Regions from separate parts of the Georgfuchsia toluolica genome, predicted to be linked through region 2. Evidence: predicted binding sites of a transcription regulator. Region 2 holds the regulator's gene; each other region holds the start of a gene.
The links. Region 2 encodes sigma-54, which starts transcription at its own class of promoters, with help from an activator protein. Its sites were predicted from a motif close to TGGCACNNTTCCTGCT; they were not measured.
Positions count from the first base shown of each region.

Region 1 (4,170 bases), 170 kb from region 2:
GGCCAGCGGATGCCCCAGCCAGGCGCGCTGCGCCACGGCGAAGAGATTTTCGGCGGCCGGATTCATATGCCTGATGAGTTCGCGCTCATCGAGCACGACGACGGCGGAAGACAGTAGGTCGAGTCCGCTGAATGCCAGCTGCTGGGGCGAGTGTCTCTCGGAAGAGTTCATGGCGCCTTGATCAGCAAAAAGCGAGCCATTTATGTTGCTCGCACGCGCGGTTATTTATTTGAGATTGGAAATCTCGCGCCGCAAGGCATCCAGGTTGCGTTCATGCAGTGCGATACGATCACGGATGGGTTGTGCCTGTTCAACCCCGCCCCGGAAGGCTGTTCGGTAAGCGACTTGCGCGCTTCCTCAAGGTGTTTCTGCTCAGCCGCCAATTCCTGTTCGAGGATGTAGCGGCGATCGCTATCCCGGTTTTTTTGCGTCTCCCCCGCCACCTTGGGAAAGTCTGCGGGAGAGGCCTTGCCGTTGGTGTTGCCGCCCGACTTTGAAGCAGATCTGCTGCTGCGTGTTTCGTCGTGCGACAACACCGTGCATTTGCGATTGTCGGCCTTGTAATTCGTATAAGTGGCATGCCCGAACTCATCCTTGCAGCGATAGAGCGTGCTTGCGCTCGCCCCGATTGGGCTCGTCAACGAAATCATCACCAAGATCTGCAGAGTTGCTTTGAGCATGGGTCGCATGATGCCTGAGGAAGGTGAAGTGTAGGCGAAAAAAAAAGACGGGGCAAACGCCAGGTTTGCCCCGCTTTGAGAAGTGCGAAGTTAGGTTCTAGTGTGAAAAAGTAAAAACGGCGCGCATTGTGACTATCGAGCGCAGCGAGCAAATCGGTAACCCCGCCCCGGGGCGGGATTGGGTGAGGGGCTTCGATTTGTCTTTCGCGCATTTTCATCACCAAGGATGGCGCTGGCGACCATGCGCGTTAGATGCTGTAGTACATCTCGTATTCGAGCGGGTGAGTGGTCATGCGGAAGCGGGTAACCTCTTCCATTCGGAGCTCAATGTAAGCATCGATCATTTCCTTGCTGAACACACCGCCACGGGTCAGGAACTCGTGGTCGTTGGCGAGATAATCGAGCGCCTGCTCGAGGCTGGAGCAGACGGTCGGGATCTTCGCGTCTTCTTCGGGCGGCAGGTCGTACAGGTTCTTGTCGGCGGGATCGCCTGGGTGGATTTTGTTCTGGATGCCATCAAGGCCGGCCATCATCATCGCGGTGAAGGCAAGATAGGGGTTGGCGCCCGGATCAGGGAAGCGCACCTCAATGCGGCGCGCCTTGTCGGACGTGACGTAGGGCACGCGGATCGAAGCGGAGCGGTTGCGGGCCGAGTAAGCCAGCTTGACCGGAGCTTCGAAACCGGGCACCAGACGCTTGTAGGAGTTGGTGAGCGGATTGGTAATGGCGTTCAGGGCGCGGGCGTGCTTGATGATGCCGCCGATGTAATAGAGCGCCATTTCCGACAGGCCGGCGTAGCCGTTGCCCGCAAACAGGTTCTTGCCGCCTTTCCAGATCGACTGGTGCACATGCATGCCGGAACCGTTGTCACCAACGATGGGCTTGGGCATGAAGGTCGCAGTCTTGCCATAGCTGTGGGCCACGTTATGGATGATGTACTTGAGCACCTGAGTGTGGTCGGCGCGTTGCACCAGGGGGCCGAACTTGGTGCCGATTTCGCATTGGCCCGCAGTCGCAACTTCATGGTGGTGCACTTCCACTTCAACGCCGCAGGCTTCCAGCGCCAGACACATCTGGGCACGGATGTCATTCAGGCTGTCGACCGGGGGCACCGGGAAATAGCCACCCTTGACGCCGGGACGGTGACCGACGTTGCCGCCTTCGATCTTCTCGGCCGAAGCCCAGGCGGCTTCTTCCGAGAATACCTTGCAGTAGGAACCGGACATGTCGATCTTCCACTCGACCGAGTCGAAGATGAAGAATTCGGGTTCGGGACCAAAGTAGGCGGTGTCGCCGATGCCGGAAGATTTCAGGTATGCCTCGGCACGCTTGGCGATGGAGCGCGGATCGCGATCATAGCCCTTGCCGTCGGAGGGTTCGACCACGTCACAGGTCAGCACCAGCGTAGTCTCATCCATGAAGGGATCGATGTAAGCGGTGGCGGCATCCGGCATCAGCAGCATGTCCGACGCCTGGATCCCCTTCCAGCCGGCAATCGACGAGCCGTCGAAAGCATGGCCCTCTTCGAATTTCTCCAAGCCGAAAGCCTTGATCGGCACGCCAACGTGCTGTTCCTTGCCGCGGGTGTCGGTAAAGCGAAAGTCGACAAACTTGACTTCCTGTTCCTTGACCAGTTTGAGTACGTCTTGAGGCGTCGTCATTGCGTGTTCTCCTGAACGTGTTTTCGGTTAAGCCGTGAATGGAATGAAAATGCTACGGCTTTTTAGCAGATTTTGTGCCAGAGCACGACAGGCCGCAGGTAATTGTGCCACAAGACGATTTCGCGCGTCATGCCTGCATCAAAGCACCAAAGCAGGGCACATTGGTGTTGTCGGCACTATTTTGGTGCAATTGTATGGTTCAGCGTGATGCTGTGGAACCATTCGTTCTCAGGCAAACATTTGGCGAGACGAGCTTCCAGTTTGCCCAAGTATTCCAGATCGTGCGCCATCCGCACCGATAGAAAAACCTCTGCTTCCACCTGCTGGCCAAGAAAATGGAGCACGATTTTTTCGAATTGTGCGAGATCTTCGCCGAGCATCGACTCCAACTGACCCACCAGCACTTCGCGGCCGGGGAATTTGCCGCCGCGCAGGGACGGATCGAAATCGTTCTCGGCGTCAATGTGCACCATGACGTCAAGTACTTCGGGATGATGGTCGAGCACGCGCTGGCGTGCCGATTCGGCGATGTGATGTCCTTCTGAGACGCTGATGCGCGGCGATACCTGGATATGGGCATCGACCAGGGACTGGTGCCCCATGCGCCGCGTGCGCAACTCATGCAAGCCGCGTACGCCGGGCGTAGCCCTGATGGAGGCGCGAATGCCATCGACTTCGTCCGCGCTGAGGCTGGTGTCGATCAGTTCCAGGATCGCGCTCCAGGCAAAGCCGAGTCCGGACTTGATGACCATGGCACCGACGACGACCGCCGCCAGGGCATCGGCAAAGCGGAACCCCGCCAGCGCTCCGCCGACCCCTGCCGCCACGACCAATGACGACAGCGCATCGGCGCGCGCATGCCAGGCATTCGCCACCAGCATTGGCGAGCGCAGCCGCTGCGCGGCGCGCAGCATGTAGCGGAAAAGCAGTTCCTTGCCGATCAGGGTAACGATGGCCGCCCACATTGCCGCAACACCGACCATAGGCACATTGCCCAGATTCTGCAATCGGCTTGCGGCAGAAAGCAGGATGCCGGCGCCGGTGGCAAACAGAACCAGCCCCAGCATCAGCGATGCCGCCGTTTCGACCCGGCCATGGCCATAGGGATGATCGGCATCGGCCGCCTTGGAACCGCTGCGAATCGCGAACAACACAAATCCGTCGGAGACCACATCCGCCAATGTGTGCATGGCATCCGCCATCAGGCTTTGCGAATGCGCGATAAAGCCGATCACCAACTGCATCGCGGTCAGCACGATGTTAACCACCACGCTGGTCCAGGTAATACGTCGCCCGACGGCAGAACGATCATCGTCGCTGCTGCGCGTGTGATGAAAGTGGGCGTGGTCGTCGCTCATAATGGCAGCTATACTGGAAACCTTGATTTTAGCCTTGCCAACTCTTGTACCGGAGACAAATTCCATGAGCCGACTCGATGACCTACTTGCCGTCGCCAAGAAGCGCGCCAGCGATCTGGGGTTGCCTTATGCGGGCGCATTGACGCCGAAGGAAGTCGCCGAAATTCTGCAACTCGACGAGAGTGCACGCCTGGTTGATGTGCGGACTGCGGCGGAACTGGCCTGGGTTGGACGCGTGCCTGACGCGATCGAGGTCGAGTGGCAGCGTTATCCCGGCGGCGTGCCGAATGCCAGTTTCATCGCCGACCTGCAGCGGGCCACGGGCAGCAACCACGGGGCGCTGTTCTTCATTTGCCGCTCCGGGGCACGTTCCAGCGCCGCCGCCAAGGCCGCCACCGAAGCCGGCATCACGCCATGCTTCAATGTCCTCGAAGGCTTCGAGGGCGACAAGAATGCCGAAGGGCATCGCGG
Region 1 is NZ_CAJQUM010000001.1:2,548,253-2,552,422, reverse strand. It holds gene glnL (nitrogen regulation protein NR(II)) at 1-171, opposite strand, end outside; gene K5E80_RS12125 (hypothetical protein) at 222-641, opposite strand; gene glnA (type I glutamate--ammonia ligase) at 929-2,341, opposite strand; gene K5E80_RS12115 (cation diffusion facilitator family transporter) at 2,518-3,699, opposite strand; gene K5E80_RS12110 (rhodanese-like domain-containing protein) at 3,764-4,170, shown strand, end outside.
Region 1: a site for sigma-54 is predicted at 2,406-2,421, ahead of glnA (type I glutamate--ammonia ligase). Genes of this name have one in related genera too.

Region 2 (4,170 bases):
TCGATCAAGAAGGGTGACGAAATCATCGGCAACGAAACCCGTGTCAAGGTGGTCAAGAACAAGGTGGCACCGCCGTTCCGCGAAGCGCACTTTGATATTCTCTATGGCGAGGGAATATCGCGCACGGGCGAGGTCGTCGAGCTTGGCGTCGAACACAAGTTCGTCGAGAAATCCGGCGCCTGGTATGCCTACAACGGCGAAAAAATCGGGCAGGGCAAGGACAACGCGCGCGAGTATCTCAACGATCATCCGGAAATCGCCGCCGAGATCGAGAACAGGATTCGCGCCGCTGTCGGCGTCACCGCCCTGGCAGCCGCGCCCGTTACTGAATGAAGGAACTGCGCCAGCAGGCGATCCGCCTGCTCGCCCGACGCGAACACACCCATGCAGAGTTGCGCAAAAAACTTGAAGGCGAAGGCACGACCGCCGAAATCGACGCCGTGCTCGCCGATCTCGCCGGTTGCGGCTTGCTCTCGGATGAGCGTGCAACGGCCAGCTATCTGCGTGGCCACGGCGCACGCTTTGGTGCTGCCCGGCTCAAACAGACGCTGCGCGCCAAAGGTGTTGACGCCGACACCATCGCCGCAGGTTTGGAAAACGCGGAACTTCCGGGCGAACTCGAACGCGCCCGCGCCATCTGGCAGCGCAAGTTCCGCACTGCGCCGCGGGATCCGCACGAATGGGCGCGCCAGGTGCGGTTTCTGCAATCGCGCGGATTTTCCGTCGATGTCATACGCCGCTTGTTGAAGGGGCAGGATCCAGAGTGACCATGGAAGAAGCAAGCACGACGGCAGAAAAACCGGCAGCACGCTTGAGTGCCCACAATCTGCACAAAAAATATAAATCGCATCCGGTGGTCAAGGACGTGTCCTTCGATGTCAACGGCGGCGAAGTGGTCGGTCTGCTCGGCCCCAACGGCGCCGGCAAGACCACCTGCTTCTACATGATCGTCGGCCTGGTGGCGTCGGATGGCGGCGCCATTCATATAGATGATGCGGTATTGACGCATATGCCGATCCACCAGCGTGCCCGGCTTGGCCTGTCCTACCTGCCGCAGGAAAACTCGGTGTTCCGCCGCCTCACGGTGAGCGACAACATCCGCGCCATCCTGGAGTTGCAGAACCTCGACGAGCAGGAAGTCGAAGGTCGGCTCGATGGATTGCTGCAGGAATTGCACATCAGCCACATCAAGGACAACCGGGCAGCCTCACTGTCGGGCGGCGAGCGGCGCCGTGTTGAAATCGCCCGCGCCCTGGCCACCGAACCACGCTTCATCCTGCTCGATGAACCCTTTGCCGGCGTGGACCCGATTGCCGTGCTCGATATCCAGAAAATCATCGGCTTCCTGCGCAACCGAGGCATCGGCGTACTGATCACGGACCATAACGTGCGCGAAACGCTGGGGATTTGCGATCGCGCCACGATCATCAATGCCGGTGAAGTGCTTGCTTCTGGTCATCCCGAAGAAATCGTCCATAATGAAAACGTAAGAAAGGTGTATCTGGGCGAGCATTTCCGCATGTAGTGCTCCCCCCGCCAGGTTATGAAACAGACGCTACAACTCAGACTTTCCCAACACCTGGCCCTGACGCCGCAGCTGCAGCAGTCGATTCGGTTGCTGCAGTTGTCTACTTTGGATCTCAATCAGGAAATCGAACAATTCCTGATAGCCAACCCGTTGCTTGAGCGTGACGAGCCCAATACCGACGGCGCCGCCTTCGTGCCGGCACAAGAGGCAATGCCCTCGCTGCAATCGAGCGAACAGCCTCCCGCCGAAAGTTCCAACAATGGCGCCGATGACGGCGAGGACACGCCTTGGAGCAATGAAAGCTTTTCCGGCGGCTCGCCGCGCGATGCCAACGACGAGGACAACGATTTCGCCGAGACGCAGACGGCAGTGTCCAGCCTGCGCGATCATCTTCTGGCGCAGTTGGGCATGACGCAACTGTCTGATCGTGACCGCGGTTTCGTGCACTTCATCGTCGAGGCACTCGATGAGGATGGCTATCTGGCGCAGCCGCTGGAAGATCTGGTGGCGGTATTGCCGGAGGGCTTTTGCGAGTCCGAGGAGGAAGCCCTCGAGGAATTGCGGATTGCCCTGCGTCATGTCCAGAGTCTTGATCCTTCTGGCGTCGGTGCGCGCAGCCCGCGCGAATGCCTGGAATTGCAATTGCATAACCTCGATACTGACGATGAAACCAGGCCGCTGCGCGAACTGTCGCTGGCCATTGTCAGTCATCATCTCGACCAACTGGCGGCGCGCGATTTCACCCGCATCCGCAAGGCGCTCGGCTGCGGCGATGAAGACCTGCGCGCGGCGCATGCGCTGATTCTTTCGCTCAATCCGCGGCCCGGCGCGCAATATTCGGCCTCCGAGGCGCGCTATGTGACTCCCGATGTCATGGTCAAGAAGCTGCGCGGCAAATGGACCGCCAGCCTCAATCGCGAGGCCATGCCGCGCCTGCGCATCAATCGCATGTATGCCAACATCCTGCAGCGCAATCGTGGCAGCGGGCTGGCGGGGCAATTGCAGGAAGCGAAGTGGCTGATCAAGAACGTGCAGCAGCGCTTCGACACCATCCTGCGCGTGGCGCAGGCCATCGTCGACCGCCAGCGCGCATTTTTCGATCACGGCGAAGTGGCAATGCGCCCGCTCACATTGCGTGAAATCGCCGATGCCCTCAGCTTGCACGAATCGACCATCTCGCGCGTGACGACGCAGAAATACCTGTCCAGCCCGCGCGGAACGTTTGAACTCAAATATTTTTTCGGCAGTCACGTTGCCACCGACAGTGGCGGCGCGGCTTCCAGCACCGCGATCCGGGCGCTGATCAAGCAGTTGGTGAGCGCCGAGGACGGCCACAAGCCGCTCTCGGATGCCCGCATCGCGGAAATCCTCGGCGAGCAGGGAATCGTGGTGGCGCGGCGCACCGTCGCCAAGTACCGCGAGTCCCTGAGTATCCCGCCGGTTAACCTGCGCAAGTCGCTTTAAGGGAGTCATCATGAACATCAATATCACCGGACATCACATCGAAGTCACGCCTGCCATCCGCGACTATGCCACCTCGAAGCTGGATCGCGTCATCCGCCACTTCGATCACGTCATCAGCGTCCACGTCATTCTCTCGGTAGAAAAACTCTTGCAGAAGGCCGAGGTGACGCTGCATGTGAAAGGCAAGGACATCCACGCCTACGACACCGGCGCCGATTTGTATGCGTCGATCGACGCGGTTGCCGACAAACTGGTCCGCCAGGTGGTCAAGCACAAGGAAAAGGTGACCGACCATCCGCACGACAAGCTCGCACCAGAAGCCGGGGAATAAGCCGAATTGTCCGGGGTATACTGCGCCGTTTCTCATGGCCAACGCCTGCCGATGAACCAGATCGCGAAAATCCTGCCTGTCTCAAACATCGTTATCGATCTTGACGTCAGCAGCAAGAAACGCGCGTTTGAGCAGGCCGGATTGCTGTTTGAAAATCAGAACGGCATCGCCCGGGCGACGGTGTTTGAGGCGCTGTTCGCGCGGGAAAAACTTGCTTCAACCGGCCTCGGTCAGGGCATCGCGATTCCGCATGGCCGCATCAAGGGCCTCAAGGAAGCAGTGGGCGCCCTGTTTCGCCTCAAGGCTGCAGTGCCTTTCGATGCTCCCGACGGACTGCCGGTCAACCTGTTGTTCGTCCTGCTGGTGCCGGAAGCCGCCACCGAAAAACACCTGCATTTGCTGTCTGAACTGGCGCAGATGCTCTCCAGCAAGACATTCCGTGATCAACTGGCCGCCGCTCATGACGCAGCGGCCATCAAGGAGCTGATCGACCAATGCGTCGCCAACTGACCATCGCCGAGCTGTTCGATGAACGCCGCGACAAGCTGGCACTGACCCATATCTGCGGCGATCTCAATCGCTCCATCACCCTCGGCCATGAAAGCAGTTCGCCGGCCGATATCGTCGGGCACCTCAACCTGATCCACCCCGACCGCTTGCAGGTGATTGGCGCTCCCGAGTGGGCATGGGCAGAGAAACACCCGACCGAGCGGCTGCGTCGCCCGATCGAGGGGATCATTGCCGCCAATTCACCCGGCATTATCGTCGCCGATGGCAGTCCCCTGCCCGAATCGCTGATCGCAACGTGCAAGGCCGGCAACATGCCATTGTTCTCAACGCCGGTGCA
Region 2 is NZ_CAJQUM010000001.1:2,381,619-2,385,788, forward strand. It holds gene recA (recombinase RecA) at 1-333, shown strand, start outside; gene K5E80_RS11255 (regulatory protein RecX) at 330-767, shown strand; gene lptB (LPS export ABC transporter ATP-binding protein) at 770-1,525, shown strand; gene K5E80_RS11265 (RNA polymerase factor sigma-54) at 1,544-2,992, shown strand; gene hpf (ribosome hibernation-promoting factor, HPF/YfiA family) at 3,003-3,323, shown strand; gene ptsN (PTS IIA-like nitrogen regulatory protein PtsN) at 3,375-3,833, shown strand; gene hprK (HPr(Ser) kinase/phosphatase) at 3,818-4,170, shown strand, end outside.

Region 3 (4,170 bases), 150 kb from region 2:
GAATGACGCCGCTCCAGGTATTCACGATGCTGAACAGCATCTTCTCCGCCTTCGACGAACTGACCGAGAAGTATGGGCTGGAAAAGATCAAGACCATCGGCGATGCCTATATGGTGGCGGGAGGCATCACGGACGGCACGGAGGATCACGCCGACAAGATTGCGGACATGGCGATGGAAATGCGCCATCTGCTGCATCGCGATTTCATGGTTAATTCCTCCCCCCTCAAAATGCGCATCGGCATCGGCAGCGGACCGGTCATCGCCGGCGTGGTGGGCAAGAAAAAATTCATCTACGATTTGTGGGGCGACACCGTCAACATTGCCAGCCGCATCACCGCCGAAGGCGCGCCGAACACGATCCATTGCGACAGCAAGACCTGGCGCCTGCTGCATGAGCGGTTCGAGTTCGAAAAACCGGAAATGATCAATCTAAAAGGCATCAGCAGCATGTCGGTGTACAAGCTGGTCGGGCGAAAAAGTAAGGGCAAGGCTCAAGATACAGGGTTCAAGCTTCTATCTTGAGTCTTGCCTCTTGAACCTTGAATCAGTACCGCAGGCTGAAGAGAACTTTCCCTGGAAGATTGCTGCTTAACACGAGTGCATAACCAGCCATGTTCGCCAGCCGTGCCAACTGGTAAAGGCCGATGCCCAAGCCGTTTTCCGAAGCTAGTGGGCGGAGACAGATATCCCGTGCCAGTTCGTCCGGCAGGGCCGAGCCGCTGTCGCGTACCGACAGGACGGGCTGCGTGCCACGCATGTCGAGCGCTATCACGATGTCGATGTGCGGCTCGACCGCGCGCTTCTCCAGGGCGTTTTGCAGAAGATTTTCGGCGGCACTGGTAAATAATGCAGAGGGAAGCTTGCCGCCCGGGTCGCCGTGCAGTTCAAAGCTAATGTCGCGTCCTTCATAACGCGCGCTCAGTTCGCGCCACCACCTTGTGCCGGTCATCGATTCCTCTTCCCTGGCATCATCAGGCGCACGCAGCTTGTCCAGCGTCTGCTGTAGGCGCTGGGTAATCAGCGGCAGTTGACGGCGCAGCAGAGGTTGGGCCTTGGGATTCGCTTCATCGTCTGCGCTGCCGATTACAAACAGCAGCGAGTGCAGCGATTGCAACAGGTTCTTGACGTCGTGAGTGACACGCGCCCCGGTTTCATGGACGGCCTGCATGTAGGCCATCTCACGCAATTGACGACTGCTTTTTTTCTCGCTGTAAAAACGCGCCACCAATTGGGTCACCAGGTTGAAATGCCACACCATGACCGGCGGCAGTTTCTGCTGAGTTGCCAGTGTCAACGCCAGTTCTCCCTGCCGGAACACGGTTTTCACGCCACCGGCTTCGATACCTGTCCTGGTGTCGGATCGGGCTGCACCGACAGACCACGAACATGCCACCACCCAGGGCAGCTGCTCCACCAGACTATGGCAGGCGCGATCAAGGAAGCGATGCGGATCTTCTTCTTCTTCGGCCAGATCAGCCAGCGAGCGCAACCATTTCTCGAAGGGCAAACCGATGGACAGCATGTAACGCGAGGCAATTGCGCCCAGGCGCGAAAACCCGGCAACCGGATTCCACAGCCAGCTGGCTATCAACAGCATGACGGCGGCGGTAAATATCACGGTTATCAGTGCCTGGATGTAGTCGATCTGCCGCAGCAACATCAATGATGTGCTGCCCAGCACCAGTACCGACAACATGAGGGTGACGAACAGGCTGTACACCAGATCGATGGCTTCACGTTGCGCACCCTGCTCGCTTCCCTCCGGCAACAACACCATGAATACCAGCAGCATCGCCCCACCATAATCCGCCAACCACGACAGCAGCGCTTCGTTCGCCACCGACCCGGGAATGATGCGGGGCAGCACATGAAACAGGAGCATCACGATCAGATAAGACAAGGACATCAGATAGAACCATTTGACCCCGCCCTGGCTGAAGAAAAATATCCGCCCGCCGACAATGCCGCCGAGCAGGATCAGCCACACGACCAGCAGTACCGATGGCGCGTCGAGCAGGGCGATGACGATGCCGATGCCGATCCATACCAGATGCAGCGCGCTCACCCTCGACTGGGCATTGATGAAGGGCTGCCAGAGCAGAAACAGTGCGAAATGCAGCAGCAGCGGCACCCGGTTATAGGGCGGCGGGATGAGGGGCATCAGGCGCAGATGCAACAAGGCGAACATCAACACCAGCAGGAATTGCCGGCGGGATAGGAGCCATTGCACTGCCTTGGGAGAAGAAAAATGATCGCCGCCGCTATTCATGGGCCGATTCTAATCGCGGGGCCGAAATCCCGCCTGAGCGGAGTATGGCCAAATTCATGACACCACCGTCCACAAACCGGACAACTCACGCGGATTAGCGGGCCAATCGCCATCCTAAACAGCATTTCCCGCGTGGCATGGATTCTGCTATATTCCTGCCGGGCAACACCTACAGGAGAAATAAGATGCCTCGCAAACAAGCTGGTTTTACCCTGGTCGAAATCGCCATCGTGCTGGTCATCATCGGCCTGCTGCTGGGCGGGGTGCTCAAGGGGCAGGAGCTGATCAATAGCGCCAAGATCAAGAACGTGATCAATGATTTCACTTCGACTACAACTGCCATCTATGGGTATCAGGATAGATATAAAAGACTCCCAGGAGATGATGAAGGAACGACGCGTTGGACCACCAGCAACGCCGCTTTTGGAACAGGGAAAATCATCGGTGACCATGATGGAGTCATAAACACCGCCGGGGCAGATTGTGTGTTTACCTCTAACTCTGGCGACACTAATGAATGCTATACGTTTTGGGTCGATTTGCGGCAAGCGGGATTCATCACCGGTAATTTGCTGGATGGACCGCCGCAAAACGCCTATAGCGGCGTATTGGGAATCATGAACGGTCAAGATGCATTCCAATCGGCGGCCGGTGCCGGCACTGGCTTCAAGGGCCCCATTATTTGCGAGTCCAATATTCCGGACAAAGCCGCGATTGCCATAGACAACCAACTCGATGACGGTAATCCATCTACAGGCAGCATCAGGGCAGTATTGCAGACCGGGGCTACAACGCCAGCTACACTGGCTCAGATAAATGGGGTAGCCGCTCCTGCAGCGTACGATGAAAAGGGAACGAACTATTACACAATATGTAAATCCCTGTAAAACGGAACAATGTTCAAAAGCCCGCTCCGGCGGGCTTTTTTATTTCCAAGAGAAATAGGGGACAGACCACGATTATTTTCTGATAATTTGAAATTCTCAGGGGTTCCGCCATGCCCCGCCGCACACGGCTATCTCTCCCTGGCACATCATTCAGCGCGGCAACAATCGTTCGGTCTGCTTTTACTCCGAAGGAAACTACCAGTTCTACCTGAACACCCTCAAGGAGTTTGCCGACAATGCTGCGAGCTGCACGCCTATATGCTGATGACCAATCATGTTCATTTGCTCATGACTCCCGAACGCACAACAGCGCCGGGCTGTTGATGAAATGCCTGGGGCAGCGCTACGTTCATACCGTTCGTGTTGAGCTTGTCGAAGCACAATGGCCTTCGACAAGCTCAGGCGGAACGGAATTTATGCTTTGGACTTGCGGACCTTATTATTTCCCCGTCAGCAATCTCTCTTCACTCGCCGTCAGCGCGGTCGGGACGCCCAGCAGCACCACCACGTCGCCTTCGATAAGAATCTCATTCATGCCGCGGCTGCCACTGGCGCCGCGACGGCGTATCGCGGATATCGAGCAGCCCAGCGCATCAAGCTGCAACTCCGTCATGCTCTTGCCGATGGCATGGGCGCCCTGACCGAGGATGATCGAATGCAAACGCGGCTGATCGTCATCGGACAGATGCTCTCCGGTATCGCTGGCGCCGTGGAAGAAGCCACGCAGCAGGCCATACTGTTGTTCTCGAACCTCGCGCAGGCGACGGATGACCTTGTGCATGGGAATGCCGAGCAGGGCTTGTGTATGTGTCGCCAGCATGATGCTGGACTCAAGGGCCTCCGGCACCACCTCGGTCGCCCCGGCGGCGGTGAGACGCGCGACATCGCGCTCTTCGGCCGCCCGCGCGACCACAGGAATTTCCGGCCGCAGTTCGCGCACGTGCGACAGCACTCGCAGTGCAGCTTCGCAATCGGCGAAGGTAATCACAACGATATGCGCTCTGGCAAGGCC
Region 3 is NZ_CAJQUM010000001.1:2,231,213-2,235,382, reverse strand. It holds gene K5E80_RS10505 (adenylate/guanylate cyclase domain-containing protein) at 1-524, shown strand, start outside; gene K5E80_RS10500 (ATP-binding protein) at 547-2,271, opposite strand; gene K5E80_RS10495 (prepilin-type N-terminal cleavage/methylation domain-containing protein) at 2,457-3,158, shown strand; gene K5E80_RS10490 (monovalent cation:proton antiporter family protein) at 3,598-4,170, opposite strand, start outside.
Region 3: a site for sigma-54 is predicted at 2,405-2,420, ahead of K5E80_RS10495 (prepilin-type N-terminal cleavage/methylation domain-containing protein). Genes of this name have one in related genera too.